DNA from 3 places in the Paenibacillus sp. FSL R7-0204 genome. Region 2 is predicted to be linked to each of the others. Evidence: riboswitches for the same ligand, from Rfam matches in the RefSeq annotation. Region 2 holds a riboswitch; each other region holds the start of a gene.

Region 1 (5,093 bases), 7.2 Mb from region 2:
CTGCGGTCATGGCATTTATCGTACTGGGGCTGATCACAGGCTGTTCAAGTGTTACTTCCTCAACATCAGATATGTCTTCCGCCACAAGCCTTTCTCCGGAGAAAATAAAAGAGCTTCGTAAAACATATCCTGTATCCACTGGATCACCCCAAAATGTCGATCTACAGGATTTGACATTTAAGCAGGTGCTGGATTATACGGATTCGGTTATTATAGCGGAGGTCATTCAGCAAATGCCGGATTTCAGCGTGGATCTAATTACGGAGCCAGGTACTCCGGAGGGCAATTTGGCTGAGAAATTAGAAGCAGCCGGAGAGCAGCCGTATCGGCCGGAGTTCACTTCTTTTCAAGTGAAGGTAGATGAAGTCGTCACAGGCGAGGAGGTTGGCAGCACCATTAACCTGATTTACAACTCTGAGTTTAAGGGAATTGAACCCGAACTCAAACCAGGTATGAAAATTGTCGTAGCCGTGAAAAAGGGTGTAGGTAAAGAGCAGGAGGGAAGCTACTCGTTTACGCGATATGGTACGTATTATGTGGTTGAGGACGATTATGTTCTATCTGCGTTTGAGGGTCAAAGTGAAGAAATGAGAGGCTTCTCCCAGGATACTAACGGCTATAAACTGGATAATCTTATTAGTGAGATTAAGGCTTTAAAAAGCAATTAAAGGTATCCTTTAAATCATGTGACGATCATTCCCTAGAGTCTTGCTTACCCGGACCCTGAACTGGTGAAAACGCCGGAGATGGTGTACCTTAGTAGTATTAGTCTTTAGGAGTGGTGAATGGTTGTGAAGAAAAGTAGACAAACCCCCGTGCTGGTCGCGGCTTCTATCCTGCTCATTATTGTCAGCAGCCTGATCCCCTCGGATCAGTCGACTTGGCTGGGGGCGTTACAGACCCTTCTGCTGGGAGCCGGACTGCTCGGCTGCTGTATGGCTTTTTGGCGGTTTGCCAAGGGCGGCAAGGGTGGCAAGGGCAAGAGCTGAGTTCTATGTAGTGAACGGCAGGCGGAGACAGGATCAGTGCATGGGATGATCGAGCTATGTAAGATGAGCCAAGCACTGCATGGGTGCTGGTACTGAGAGTCAAGGACTAAGTCGCGGCGGATGCTGCGGCTTTATTTGATAGAATTTATATGTTTTGGGGTCCCCGCAAAAGTACCTGAATGAATATCGAAGCTAGAGCCCCATTGAGGGGTATTTTGTATTGTAGGCGGACTCAGAGGCCCTTATTTTGTGAAAAAGACCGATTATCTCCCCGTTGCGGACTGAGAGGACCTTAACGGGCTGGGTGGAGCAGAAAATGAGGCGGAATGGGTTAATTAAGCGCCTCTCAGTCCGCATGGCCTTCAGAATAGTCTCATTTGCCGAAATAGCGGATTTGTAGTCCGCAGCCCGCCCGCTATCTCCTTCTGCCGCACCGGTATCCTAATTCCGCCACATCAGACTCCTTCTGCCATACCCGTATCATAACTCCGCTACATCCAACTCGTTCCGGCGCACACATTCCCATAGCCCATGCTAATCACCCACCTCATCCCGCCGAAGGGCGGTGGACCGCAGGCAAGGCAGAATGTGCGGCTGCCATCTGCTCGCGTATTCCTCTTAGCCGGGCCTTCAGCTCGGGGATGCTGCACTCCAGGATCCGGCTGATGTCGGGCAGGGGGAGCTGGATGCCGTACCATAAGGCACTGGCAACGTGATCGTCCCAGTTAAGCGCAGAAGCGGATCGGCTACGGTTCCGCGCGAGCACGGCACATTGGCGGATGCACTCTTTGTAGGCAGCCGCAGCAGCGCCGTCCCCTGAGAGGCTGCTCTTGAGCCATAGTGGATGGAGTGCCACGAAGGTGGCGGTGGTTGCTTGCTCGGCGCGGGCGCCTTTTTCCAGCAGCAGACAGCTAAGCGCATAGACGGGACTGCTATATTGCCGGGTGTAGTGGTTGAATCCGGCAGCAGCAGCTGCCTTGGGCGATAAGGGGTCAGGCATGTGGTCACGTTCCTTCCTGAATCTATACTGTGCAGTTCATTCCAGCGCGCAAAAAACCGCAGGCAGAGGAGGACCTCTGCCTGCGGTTTTGGGTAACAGGCGTAAGACGCCTGGCACAAAAGCATGGCGGATCAGGGCTCTCTCTTGGCGCTTACGAGGTTAGCTGTCGGATTCGGACGGTGAGAGTCGCCCTACCTGCCGGAGACCTGCGCGTGGCATTCTCCTTCGGATTCACCCCAAGTCGGCCTGACGGCCGGATGGTTCCCCCGTTTTCCACATGACGGAAATTCAGCGTGCATGCATATGCTCATTTTCATGAATGCGTTCATTTGCTTTCAACACGAATCATACTCTTTTCGGAGGGGGTTTGTAAAAATGGAAAAGAGTGCTATTCGTCTTTTTTTCAGCAAATGGCTGAATGGCAGTGCATAGGGAAGCCAAAACTCATATATGTAGCAGTTTATCTGCCATTTATCTCGCTCAAGCGCTGTTTTTTATTTTTGGCAGAGATCACCACCAAAGCGGAACCTTCTGATTCTTCCAGGCAATCATCCGCTTCACCTCACGAACGGTTCCAGTTGTAATCTCATAGTCGCTGCGGTTGGTGGCATGAAGGTCAAGGAAGTGCAGCATCCCTCCATAAGTCCCTACAGCCAGCAGCGTCTCATCCGAATTGACAGCTAATTGATTGACGTCGCTTACATAACGCTGCCCTTCTTCACGCCATTTGGCGGCATGCTCATCCTGTAGCCACTTCAATTGATCAGTCCTCCTGTTCCAGATATATATAAATATACAAATTTCACATCAATGAACCGCAAAAAAAGGTGCTGCTCCTCTTGAGAGGACAGCACCTTTGTGTATATTACAGAACAGCAGCATCCATAAGCTCCTGGAGCTCAGGAAGATTGAAGCCCTTGACTGCCCGGTCCCCGGATACGGTGACAGGAATGCCCATGAAGCCCAGCTTCTCTACTTCCTCTTGATAGACGGAGCTTGTCATCACATCCCGGACCTCGAAGGGAATTCCTTTGCTCTCCAGCAACTGCTTGACCTGATTGCATTCGCTGCAGCCGGAGGTCGAGTAGACAATTACGTTCGCGCTCATTGTTCCACTGCTTCCTTTATCGCTTTTTGGGTAATCTTCCAGTGTGAGGTGTTCCAGCGGACTTCGCTGTCCTCCAGCAGGAAGATTTGCGGGGATTCATGCTTGATTCCGAAATCCTCAGCAATCTGATTGGAGACAGGACGGTCTTCGATTACATGGACCACGGCTGCAGGAGTATCTGAATGCTGTGCATAGGCCTGGAATTCTTCATTGGCCTTGGCGCTGATCGGGCAGGTGGTGCTGTGCTTGAAGAGCAGTTTTTTGCCAGGCTGCCCGATATATTGCTGTAATTCTTCTTTAGTGTGGATTTGTTGAATAGACACCTTAGGATCACCTTCCCGGGTAAAAGTTAATGAAACCTGTTGTCAACAATTGTGTTGTTAACAACTATTAATCTTGATTGTAACATAGTTCAAAATTAAAGCAAAAGTAAAGTTAAGCTTAGCTTGCCCCTCCCTTGCAGGATGTTGTTAACGGCGCGAGGCCATGCTAATGTGAGAGGGATGAACCTAGGCTCGGTGCATAATCATGCAGATATGAGGGGGGAGCTAATGAAAAGGGTTGCTTGTGTTACCGGTGCTGACCGTGGACTGGGATTGTGCCTCGTTCGATCTCTTTTGGAGAGTAAGTACATGGTGTTTGCCGGACAGTATTTGCCGGACCCTGCGCTACTTGAAGCTTTGAAAGCGCAATATCCGGATAGCCTGCGGCTGGTCCCTCTTGATATCGGCAATGCAGGGAGCGTAAAGGAGGCCGCACGGAGTATTGCCGGGAGTACAGGGCACCTTGATATGATTATCAATAATGCGGGGATTATCCACCGGTCGGATGATGCAACGGTGCTCGTGGATATGGATGATGAAGCGATGGCGGAGATTTATAACGTGAACACGCTGGGTGCGCTGAGGGTGAGCAATGCATTGATGGGCTTACTGCTGCAAGGCCGACAGCGTCTGGTGGTTAATATCTCGTCAGAGGCCGGAAGCATCGGACGGAACAAGCGGATCAATATGTATGGCTATTGTATGTCCAAGGCCGCGCTTAATATGCAGTCTTCGCTGCTGCACAATCATCTGCGTACGATGGGCGGACAAGTGCTGGTCTTCCATCCCGGCTGGCTGCAGACCTATATGAACGGGGAGAAGGATGCGAAGGCGCCTGTAACTCCTGAAGAATCGGCAGGCAAAATTATGACGATCGTTCATAACCACAAGATGTATCTTGCTGAAGAACCGGCTTATATCGATCTGGACGGCAATCTCTGGCCCTGGTGACACGAACATTCAGGACAGGCTATCTTGGCAAAAGAGAGGTGTGTACATCATGTCTTCATACAAAGCACTGGCGTTCGGCAGCTATACCGAAGTGAAGTATCATCCCTTCGAGGGGGTAGACCGTGAGCTGGAGCAGCTTCTTGAACCGGAGTTCCAGGTAATTTGTACGGAGGATTACGGACGGATGAACCGGACAGAATTGGAAGAATGCAGACTGGTGGTCTCCTATACGGAGTTCTCCGAGGAGCAGTTACCCGCTGTGCAGAGCGGAGCTCTGCTTGCTTATGTGGCTGGCGGCGGCGGGCTGCTTGTCGTGCACAACGGCATATCCCTGCAGCGTAATCAGGAGCTTGGGGCAATGCTCGGTGCCCGGTTCACCCATCATCCGGCGTTCACAGCGCTGCAGATGAAGGTGACTGCGCCGGAGCACCCGATTATGGAGGGGATCTCTGATTTTGTGATAGAGGACGAGCCATACTATTTCGAGCAGCATCCCCACTTCGGGACAACGGTGCTGGCCGAATATCCGCATGACGGAGCGATGCGACCGGCGGCATGGTGCCATACCTTCGGCGAGGGCCGGGTGGTCTATCTGATGCCTGGGCACCATCTGCCTTCCTTCTCCTCAGAGCCGCTGCGCCGGATGATCCGCAGAGGCGGATTGTGGGCTGCCGGAATGCTATAGTACGTGACGTTAATGGTAAAAGGCAGGATACCGCTTG
Region 2 (5,093 bases):
CCTCGCCGCCTATGCCCGCAAATACCGCTTCCAGCATCCGACCACCGCTGATTTCCAGAAGGTTGTAGAGAAAGTGACCAAGCAATCCTGGCAGACTTATTTTGAACGGTATGTCTATAGCGGAGGTGCACCCGACTTCGCAGTTGACGATATCAGGCTTACGGTCGGACAGGACAACAGTGACGGCGGGGGCAGCCGCTATAACGCTGTGGTAGATGTAAGTAATAAGGGCAGCCTGTACCCCGATGTTCCCGTGAAATTCACCTTCGCAGACGGGTACACTGTTCAGCAATACTGGAATGGCGAGGGTAAGGCTACCTCCTTTGAGTTAGCATATAAAGCGCCGCTGGTCTCCGCAGAGATCGATCCGGGGCATTCCATTCTGCTGGAGAGCAGGCATCTAAATAATTTCAGAATGGCGGAGCTTGAGCCGCGTACACTCTCCCGCTGGACGCTTAGTGCTTCAACTCTGCTTGAAACCCTGCTCGGAACTCTTGTCTGGTGAGGTGAAGGAATGGTGAAAAGTTCAATTGCCCGCGGTTGGATCAGCATGAAAGAGCAGTTCTATATACTGATTCTGCTATTTATCTACCGGCTGTTCTGGGGATATTTCCTGTACAAATTCATTAAAAGCGCGGTTGTCCCTGTCCTGCTCCGCTACCCGGATGCGAATGCCGGCGGCAGCGGAATAGGCAGGCTGCTGTATTATATCGAAGGGCAGACCGCGCTGCGCACCGACCCTGCCGTTCAGCACTGGCTGTGGATGCTGCTGGCGCTGACAGTGCTAAGGCTGCTGGTGACTCCCTTTATCCGCGCAGGGCTGCTGCACGAGCTTCACCAGGAGCGCGACGGAGCGCGGGGACTGTTCTTTTTTCCCGGAATGAGAAAATATGGGCTGCCGGTGCTGGTGTTCAGCCTCATCGAATGGGCGCTAACCCTCCTGCCGCTCTATTGGCTGCTTCCGCGTATGTACCGTCATCTGCTCAGCGGCGTTCTCGATGTTCAGCTCCTGCTCAAGCTGGTGCCTTATGTTCTGGGCTGGCTGCTCTATCTCTTCCTTGTGCGCAAGCTTCTTCTCTATATGCAGTTCGGCTATACCGCAGGTACCGGCATGTTCTCTTCGCTGCTGATCTGCCTGAAGGTGCTGATGCCTTCCATAGGTATATCCATCATTCTGGGGGCGGGAAGCCTGGCCGTAATTCTGCTCTGCAGCGCCTCTGCTCTGTTCTATCCCGGATTGCCGGCCCTTATGCTCCGCCAGGCAGCTCCGCTGCCCTCCACGCTGTTCGATATGTGGGGAATCGCTGCCCAGTACCACCTTTGGTCCAATAAATCATTTCCACAATAATAAGCTGCTGAAGCGGCATACTAAAGAGAGTCACAGCCCCTCTATCCGGGAGCAGGACTCTTTTTTGCTTGAACCGGAGGACAAAAGCATTTGCAAAAGGATAAATCCTCTGATACAATGATGGCTGTACTAGTAGTAACAAACTTGTAATCTTTCAAGCAAAATCTTCCGTAACTATTGCAATTTAATCAATGCCGATAAGTAACTGTTCTGGTGCATAAAACGCCGAATTCCCTGCACCGGGAAGTGGGGGAACCATATTTTGGGTGAATTGATCTCGCTTTAGAGGGGTCATAGGGGAACCTTCTACCGAATCCTTAAGCTAACCTCGCAGGCCCTGGAAGGAGTACATCTTTTGATTAGTCAGAATTTCAAGAAAAAATGCACCGCAGCAGCGCTGGGTCTTGTGATGGTATTCACACTCGGAGCGGGCAGTGCCTTCGCGGATTCCAAGATGGATACTGTGATTTCAAAAACTATTGGAACGTCGTATAAAACCGGGGGCACAACCACCAGCGGCTTCGACTGTTCCGGATTTACCAAGTATGTGTTCAAGAATGTCGGGCTTACCTTGCCCCGTACCTCCAAAGCACAGTTCAAAGTTGGAACAAGTGTATCCAAGAGCAATCTGCGTTCCGGTGATCTCGTGTTCTTCAATACCCTGGGTAACGGAGTGTCCCATGTCGGTATTTATGTTGGAAACGGGAAGTTCGCACAGTCCTCGAGTTCACGTGGTGTTACCATCAGTTCGATGAGCCAGTCCTACTGGGCCAACCGCTACGTTGGCGCCAAACGAGTAATGAGCACAACAGCCTACCAAGCTGTCGCTTACGATTGACCCCTTGAAGCATACCCCGAATATTTCAGCCTCTAACAACTAAATGTAACTTATACGAGCCCGGGATGATTATTGCCGTAATCATTTCCGGGTTTTTCCTTTTCCTTATTCTACCTTTTACCCGAATCTGCAGCCTTGAAACAGCATTTTCTTGCAAAAACAAAGAAAAAATCATATAAAATAATCCCTGCGCATAGATATGAGTCTTTCGAAAGGACTATAACTCTAAAAAACAGCAAAAAAGATGCATTAATATGTTATAAGTGATTGCCAAGCGCCTTAGTCTTTGTTACAATTATCGCAGTGAGCTTTTAGTAACATTTTTGTAATTATTGAATCGCTTTTAACAAAGGTTTTGTCATGTATTGAATGAACCGCTAATCCTAATCAACAGTCGTGCCGAGTTCCCTAATGAATTAGGGAAACGGGGGAACCACTTTGGGTGAATTGACCTCCTATTCTAAGAGGGGTCATAGGGGACCTTCAACCGAACCCTTAAGCTAACCTCGTAGGCATTGGAAGGGGTATTTACTTTTGAAGAAGAAGCTAGCAGCCGCAGTACTAAGCTTGTCCATTATCTTCACCATCGGAGCAGGAAGCGCTTTCGCGGATTCCAAAATGGATAAAGTGATCGACAAAGCCATCGGAACCAAATACGTGTCCGGCGGTACATCTACTAACGGGTTTGATTGCTCCGGATTTACAATGTATGTTTTTGATAAAGTCGGCATTAACCTGCCACATCAATCCGGCTCCCAGTATCAGATGGGCTCTGCTGTATCCCGTGACGAGATGAGACCGGGCGATCTTGTATTCTTCAATACAAGCGGTAAGGGCGTATCCCATGTCGGTATTTATGTTGGTGACGGCGAATTCGCCCATGCCTCTTCCTCGCGTGGTGTAACCATCAGTTCGCTGAGTGACAGCTATTACGTCAACCGCTACGTTGGCGCCAAACGAATCATGAGTACAGATGCCTACAAGACTGTTGCTTCGGATTCCCAAGACAACGATGATGTACAATAATTCTTTGTAACCTACGCTCTTTTCCGAGATTTTTGCCGAAATCTTGGAGAAGGGCTTTTTTTGTCTATAAAATTACTTACCCGTCTCTATATTTGTAAAACACCGATTCTGCACATTTGGAAAATAATTATTGACGTTTGTCAAGTTTCTGCATTTCCGCAAGGAATTTGCGTCGAAACTGGCTGTTTTTGTATATAATTAATAGAAGAAATGAATTTATGTCCCCTGAAAGGAGGCCTCCCCTAATGATTAGCTCCCCGCTAACCTTTTATGTGGTGCCTATGGAGCCGCAGCATGCCGCTGAGATCTGTGAGTGGAGCTACAAGCCGCCGTATAATATTTACGGCTGGATGTCCTGGGAGCAGATGCAGGCGCTGGGCGTGGAGTTCGGAGACCCGCAGCTGCGAAGTAGGCAATATGTATCGGTTGTGAATGGAGAGGGGGATCTGTGCGGCTTCGCCCAGCTCTTTCCGATGGAGGGGGTAGTCCGGCTTGGAGTCGGAATGCGGCCTGAGCTGTGCGGCCATGGAATGGGGCATCTGTTCATGAAGGCTATTGTGCAGGCAGCACGGTCGCGTTACCCGGAGCGTGAGATCGACCTGGAGGTGCTGACCTGGAACCAGCGCGCCATCCGCGCTTACCAGAAATGCGGGTTCACTATAACGGATACCTATGAACGCCGCACCCCGACCGGCAACAAGCCTTTTTATTGCATGGTCTATGAGGAATAGCACCGGAAACAGATTGTTTTTCAAAAAAATGGATCATTTGTGTTCATTTTTTTGACACACATACTATGATAACGCTTCACCATCCGCTATAATGGAGTCAGCAGCTTACATGGAGGGACGGATGCAGATGCAGAAATGGATCATGAGCGGTTTGTTTTTTGCCGCCTGTGCCTTTGCAGTAATCTTAATGTTTACCTTACCAGGTAAATCCGAGGTAGCCGAACAGAACAAGCCGACCATGCCGGAAGTTGTACTGGACGCTGCGGCCGCAGAAGCCACAGTGAAGGCCAATTGTATCTCCTGCCACGGTGACCAGCTTCAGGGCGGGGCGGGACCCAGCCTGCAGCAGGAAGGCGCTTCGCATGACGCAGCTCAGATCTACAGCATAGTCACCAAGGGCCGCGGACAGATGCCTTCCTTCAAAGACAGGCTGGCCCCTGAAGAGATTGCGAATGTAGCCCTATGGCTGGCAGAGAAGAAATAATCCGCAACCTGTACTCACACCATGCTCTTCATTCTAAATGTATAATGCCCGTGACGAGGATAACGAATGATCCTTGCACGGGCATTTTTATTGAACAGATATTCCTGTTGTCTCCATAGGGGCCTTGTCCTCTAGCGGGTCTTCTCGAATGCCTCATTAAATTCATGCGCCTGGCGGAGATTAAGCTTCTCCACATCTGCAGCCAGCCGCAGAACAACCGTTTTGTAATCAATGGTGATATGCGGGTGATGGTCAAAAGCCTCCGAGATTGTCGCTACCTCATCTACAAAAGCAATTCCCTTCATATATTCACTGAACATATATTTGCGCACCAGCCTATCCCTCTCCAGCTTCCAGCCCTCAAGCTTGCCGATCTGCTCCTGCAGTTGTTCCTCAGTTAATTGCAATTCGTTTCCTCCCTTGCTAAGTTAACGGTTCTTTAAGCCTGCTCTTTCCTTCAAATAAAACATCCCTCAGCTTCTGAAAGTCAAGGGATGTGCCAGGCCAAAGATTTTTGATTAAATGTATTCTGACATCCCGGCAATTAGTACTCCACTTCCAATTTTAACATGGCCGGATGCCCGGGACAAACCTGCTGCCGCATTTTTCCCTGCTTTATACAAGAACGACCGAAGCCAGATCCTCATCGCCCAGCAGAATATTAAT
Region 3 (5,093 bases), 3.6 Mb from region 2:
ATCCGATATAATCGCTGGCTGTCGCGTTGTCGGCGTTGATAATGAAGCCCGCATGCTTGCGTGAGACCTCAGCGCCGCCGATGCGCGTCCCCTGGAGTCCGCTCTCCTGAATCAGCTGCCCCGCGAACCGGCCCGGCGGCCGCTTAAATACACTGCCGCAGGACGGATACTCCAGCGGTTGCTTCGATTCCCGCAGATAGGTTAACTCATCCATGGACGCCTTAATCGCGGCAGGATCGCCTGGCAGAAGCTTGAATCTCGCCTCCAGTACAATATATTGTCCGCTGGCGAAGATGCTGCTGCGGTATCCCCATTGCAGCTGATCGCTGTGCAGGGTGAGGAGATGGCCTTTCCGGTCGATCACGAGCGCACTGTCCAGCACATCCTTCACTTCACCGCCATAAGCTCCGGCATTCATATACAATGCCCCGCCTACCGTGCCCGGGATGCCGCAGGCGAATTCCAGACCAGTCAGCTTCTGCTCCAGCGCATAGCTTGAGACATCGATAATCTTCGCCCCGCACTGCGCATAGAGCAGCCCGTCACGGATGCCCATCCCGGACAGATCCGAGGTCTGGAGCACGATGCCGCGGATGCCTCCGTCCCGGATAATGACATTGGAGCCGTTGCCGAGAATCGTAAGCGGGATCTGATGATCCTGGGCATAAGCATAGATGCTCTGGATCTCTTCATATGTAACAGGAGCAGCCAAAATATCTGCTTCGCCGCCCATGCGGGTATAGACCAGATTCTTAAGGCTCTCCCGGCGTTTCAGTGAGCCTGCTGTAACAAGCGGCTGCAAATCCTCATATATGTTGTCAATATTCATTCTTCATGCTCCTAACTCTATAAACAAGATAATGGTCGTGCTCGCTGCCGGTTAATTACGGCTTCAGCAACCACAACTTTAACAACGAACAGGCTCCCTTGTCAATGACAGGAGCCTGTTACGAAGCTGCATACAGCATTATTATGTTTCGAAATTCCCAATTATACCCTATTCGCCAGCCGCTCCTCCTCCTACAGCCCGGCTGCTTTGTACGCAGCCAGCTCATAAGGCAAACACAGCGGCACACCTGTACGCGGATCAGGTACAATATCCGCCTCAATGCCGAATACCTCACGCAGCACCGCCGGTGTCATTACCTCGTTCGGAGCGCCTTCGCTGATCACATTGCCGGATTTGATCGCTACCATGTGCTGTGCGTAACGGGAGGCATGGTTCAAATCATGGACAACCATAATGATCGTCCGGCCTTCCTGCTCATTCAGCTTCTGCAGCAGCTGAAGCACCTCCAGCTGATGGGCCATATCCAGGAAGGTCGTCGGCTCATCAAGGAACAGAATATCTGTCTGCTGTGCCAGTGCCATGGCGATCCAGGCCCGCTGCCGCTGTCCGCCGGAGAGGCGGTCAATCGGCCGGTCACGGAATTCATTCATGCCGGTCAGCGCAATCGCATCGGCAATAATGCTGCGGTCTTCAGGCGTCAGGCTGCCGAAGCCCTTCTGATGCGGATACCGTCCATACCCTACCAGCTCAGATACCGTTAAGCCGTCCGGGGCAGTAGGATTCTGCGGCAGAATCGCCAGCTGGCGGGCCACCTCTTTGGTGGAGAGATTGTGAATAGACTTCCCGTCAAGCATGACACTCCCGCTCTTCGGCTTCATGATCCGGGCCATTGTCTTCAGAATCGTGGATTTCCCCGAGCCGTTCGCCCCGACAAGCGCCGTAATCTTCCCTGTCGGAAGCGACAGGTTCAGCCCCTTCACAATCATAGTCTCCGCATATCCGATGCTCAGCTGCTCTGTATTTAAACGTTCCGACATGATAACACTCCTCGTATAAATGTAATGGAGCAAGGCTCCTCTATTATAATTTAGCTATAAAACAGACAAGCTCATTTATTGCTTATAGATTGATGATATTGATTCTCATTATCTCTGTCAACTAAAACGTAAAAACGGCCGCCTCCGCATGAAGCAGAAACAGCCGTCTTCCTATAATCTTCTATATTATTTATGCAGATGGAAAGGAACCGTGGCGATGACAATGTCCTTCTGATTCATCAGATATGAACGGATGAACAAGCTGGTCTGATTATGCAGCACCGCCTGCCACCAGTGCTTGGTCACGAATTGCGGAATCAGGACGGTAATATGATCCGTTGAAGAGGTCTTCCACTCTACTGTATCGATGAACTTCACCAGCGGGCGGATAATGCTGCGGTAGCGGGAACGCAGGACGATCAGGCGTACGCCGGGGTTCCACTCCTCCCACTTCTGCTCCATCTTGTGAATCTCTTCTTCATCGAAACCTACATATACAGCGACCACATTATCCGTCAATGACTTCGCATAGCTGATCGAATGCAGTACAGCGCGGGTCACACCGGCGACCGGAACGACTACGGTGCTTCCTTTGATACAAGGCTTATCGGTTGCCGGACAAATCCGCAGCTGATCGGCAATATTCATATAATGACGGTGAATCCGGTGGAACACGATAATGACGACCGGCAGGAAAATGAAGGCCATCCACACGCTGGAGAATTTGGTGATGATGAAGATCATGGTGATCGTTAACGTGGTGAGCATCCCGACCGTATTCACGGCGAACTTGCTCTGCCAGCCTTGCGGCTTCGTTCTGTACCATTGGACCATCATGCCTAGCTGCGACAGCGTGAACGGAATGAATACCCCTACTGCATATAATGGGATGAGTCCTTCTGTATTCCCGTGAAATGCCGCTACCAGCACTGCCGACATCACGCCGAGGAAAATAATACCGTTGGAGAAGCCCAGCCGGTCGCCGCGCACCATGAAGGCATGGGGCAGATATTTGTCTTTGGCGAACATGAACGCCAGCAGCGGGAAGGCTGAGTACGCCGTGTTGGCTGCCAGAAACAGGATAACCGCAGTAATCCCCTGGATGAAGAAGTACAGTCCGCCGCGCCCGAAGGTAGATTCGGTAATCTGTGAGACCACGGTAGCCTTCTCATCGGGCATGATGCCGTACCAGTAAGCGAGCAGCGTAATGCCCGTGAACATCACCCCGAGAATGAGGCCCATGAGCATCAGCGTTTTAGCTGCATTTTTCTCCGCCGGTGCTTTGAAGTTAGGAATGGCATTGGAGACTGCCTCAACCCCGGTCAGAGCCGAACAGCCGGAGCTGAAGGCCTTCAGCAGCAGGAACATACTCACGTTCGATACCGCCGAGCCAATCTCAGGAACGTGGGCATGGGCGCCGCCGGTCATATATTTGAAGACCCCCGAGATGATGAGCACGAAGATGGAAACAACGAACAGATAGACAGGGATGGCGATGAACGAAGCCGATTCGGTCACCCCGCGCAGATTAACAATCGTTAAGAGTACGATAACAGATACCGCTATGAGGACACTATGATTATGCAGATTTGGAAAAGCTGAAGTGATCGCATCTGTCCCCGCCGAGGCGCTTACCGCCACCGTCAGAATGTAATCCACCAGCAGCGAGCCGCCGGCCAGAAGCCCCGTATGCACCCCAAGATTGGTTTTGGCTACAATATAAGCACCTCCGCCCTGCGGATAAGCGAATATCGTCTGCCGGTAGGACAGGATCAGAATGGCCAGCAAGCCCAGTACGGCTAATGCGATTGGCAAGGAGTACCAGATAGCGGTGAATCCGGCGGCCACCAGTACAATCAGAATTTGTTCTGTTCCGTAGGCTACAGACGAGAGTGCATCAGAAGACAGGACAGCCAGTGCTTTCACCTTGGATAACTTTTCATGATCGAGTTCGTTCGACTTCATCGGACGCCCGATCAATAGTCGTTTAACCTTGCTTACCATTGTAGTAACAGTTCCTCTCTTGGTTAAGTTGAAACGGGCTTTCCCTGCGCTGTTTTCATAAGTGGATTTCATAAATGCAGGCACCAAAATAAGCATACGGAAATGATCCGCATGCCTTCGAGTGCATGGTCATTATCCCACTGCTGGCTTACGAGGTTAGCTGGCGGATTCGGACTGTGGTAGCCCTACGGTTACAGCCCTTGCGGCCTGCTCCGATTCACCCCTTTTGGCCTTGGCCAAAGTGTGGTTCCCCCGTTTTTCCTTCCGGAAAATTCAGCGCATATTCAACTTCTCACAAGGACTAATATTAAGCTACAATGCGACTTCCGTAAAGCGTGGAAACAAATGAAAAAAGAATGAAAAGCACTCAAAACAACCAAATTCATCATCCGGTATGTCTTGATCTTTCATTCTCTTTCATTATCCCTTTAACACGTGATTTTACAGGGTTTTTGTATATTATTTTTCACTAAAATTAAGGGCATTCTCTTCTCTTCCTTCTGCCCCTCAGCTTCTTACTCCGCTGGCTCCTCTTTGCGTCCTGTCCAGAGCAGAATGGAGATTAAGGCAAAGGCTATAAGTGCAAGCAGAGGGACCGTTACAAATCCGAACCAATTCAGATAATCCTTGTTGCACGGTACGCCGATGGTGCAGGGAAGCACCTTGCTGAGCGCCGGAATTTTCTGCTCTGCATAATGATAAATAGAGATACAGCCGCCGATCAGACTAAGAGGAAGCACATAAGGAATGATCCGCTTGTCCGCCCGGTAGGTGGCGATCCCCAGCAGGAACAGCTGCGGGTACATGAAGATCCGCTGGAACCAGCACAGCTTGCAGGGCTCGTAATGCAGGACCTCACTGAGATACAGGCTGCCCGCTACAGCTACCACACAGACGAACCAGGCCAAGTACAGACAATTACGCCGGCAGAAGGCAGAGAAGGCGGTCATTGGGCGGCCCCTGTTCCCGCTGCTGCTGCCTGAATCTGGGCGTCAATCGCCTCCATATTGAACGGCTCTTTCACCTTGATGCCGTTCACGAACAGGGATGGCGTATTCGTTACGCCTGTATCGGTGCCCAGCTTAATATCCCGGTCCAGCTCCTTCTCATAGGTACGGTCATCAATATCCTTGCGCATCAGGTCATAATCCACCGGCAGCTCCAGCTGCTTGGCAAGACTCACCATGAAGTCAGGTGTAGCCCACTCCTTATCTTCATTTCCCTGATTGGCATAGATCGCATCGAAATACTTCCAGAACGCT

The links. Region 2 has a riboswitch for cyclic di-AMP ahead of MKX42_RS00500 (C40 family peptidase). Riboswitches for the same ligand answer to the same signal wherever they lie in the genome.
Region 1: it holds a riboswitch for cyclic di-AMP, as region 2 does, so the genes downstream of both, MKX42_RS31620 (hypothetical protein) here and MKX42_RS00500 (C40 family peptidase) in region 2, are expected to answer to the same signal.
Region 3: it holds a riboswitch for cyclic di-AMP, as region 2 does, so the genes downstream of both, MKX42_RS16420 (APC family permease) here and MKX42_RS00500 (C40 family peptidase) in region 2, are expected to answer to the same signal.

Annotation. Positions count from the first base shown of each region.
Region 1 is NZ_JBBOCA010000001.1:7,293,765-7,298,857, reverse strand. It holds gene MKX42_RS31630 (hypothetical protein) at 1-668, shown strand, start outside; gene MKX42_RS31625 (hypothetical protein) at 792-989, shown strand; gene MKX42_RS31620 (hypothetical protein) at 1,537-1,989, opposite strand; cyclic di-AMP (ydaO/yuaA leader) riboswitch at 2,124-2,293, opposite strand; gene MKX42_RS31615 (hypothetical protein) at 2,500-2,748, opposite strand; gene MKX42_RS31610 (glutaredoxin family protein) at 2,855-3,097, opposite strand; gene ytxJ (bacillithiol system redox-active protein YtxJ) at 3,094-3,420, opposite strand; gene MKX42_RS31600 (SDR family NAD(P)-dependent oxidoreductase) at 3,649-4,371, shown strand; gene MKX42_RS31595 (ThuA domain-containing protein) at 4,421-5,056, shown strand.
Region 2 is NZ_JBBOCA010000001.1:96,724-101,816, forward strand. It holds gene MKX42_RS00485 (M1 family aminopeptidase) at 1-505, shown strand, start outside; gene MKX42_RS00490 (hypothetical protein) at 515-1,348, shown strand; cyclic di-AMP (ydaO/yuaA leader) riboswitch at 1,562-1,700, shown strand; gene MKX42_RS00495 (C40 family peptidase) at 1,758-2,186, shown strand; cyclic di-AMP (ydaO/yuaA leader) riboswitch at 2,574-2,716, shown strand; gene MKX42_RS00500 (C40 family peptidase) at 2,721-3,212, shown strand; gene MKX42_RS00505 (GNAT family N-acetyltransferase) at 3,458-3,943, shown strand; gene MKX42_RS00510 (c-type cytochrome) at 4,071-4,427, shown strand; gene MKX42_RS00515 (4a-hydroxytetrahydrobiopterin dehydratase) at 4,559-4,834, opposite strand; gene MKX42_RS00520 (hypothetical protein) at 5,043-5,093, opposite strand, start outside.
Region 3 is NZ_JBBOCA010000001.1:3,691,223-3,696,315, reverse strand. It holds gene murB (UDP-N-acetylmuramate dehydrogenase) at 1-829, opposite strand, end outside; gene MKX42_RS16425 (ABC transporter ATP-binding protein) at 1,021-1,827, opposite strand; gene MKX42_RS16420 (APC family permease) at 2,014-3,831, opposite strand; cyclic di-AMP (ydaO/yuaA leader) riboswitch at 3,961-4,120, opposite strand; gene MKX42_RS16415 (disulfide oxidoreductase) at 4,347-4,781, opposite strand; gene MKX42_RS16410 (DsbA family protein) at 4,778-5,093, opposite strand, start outside.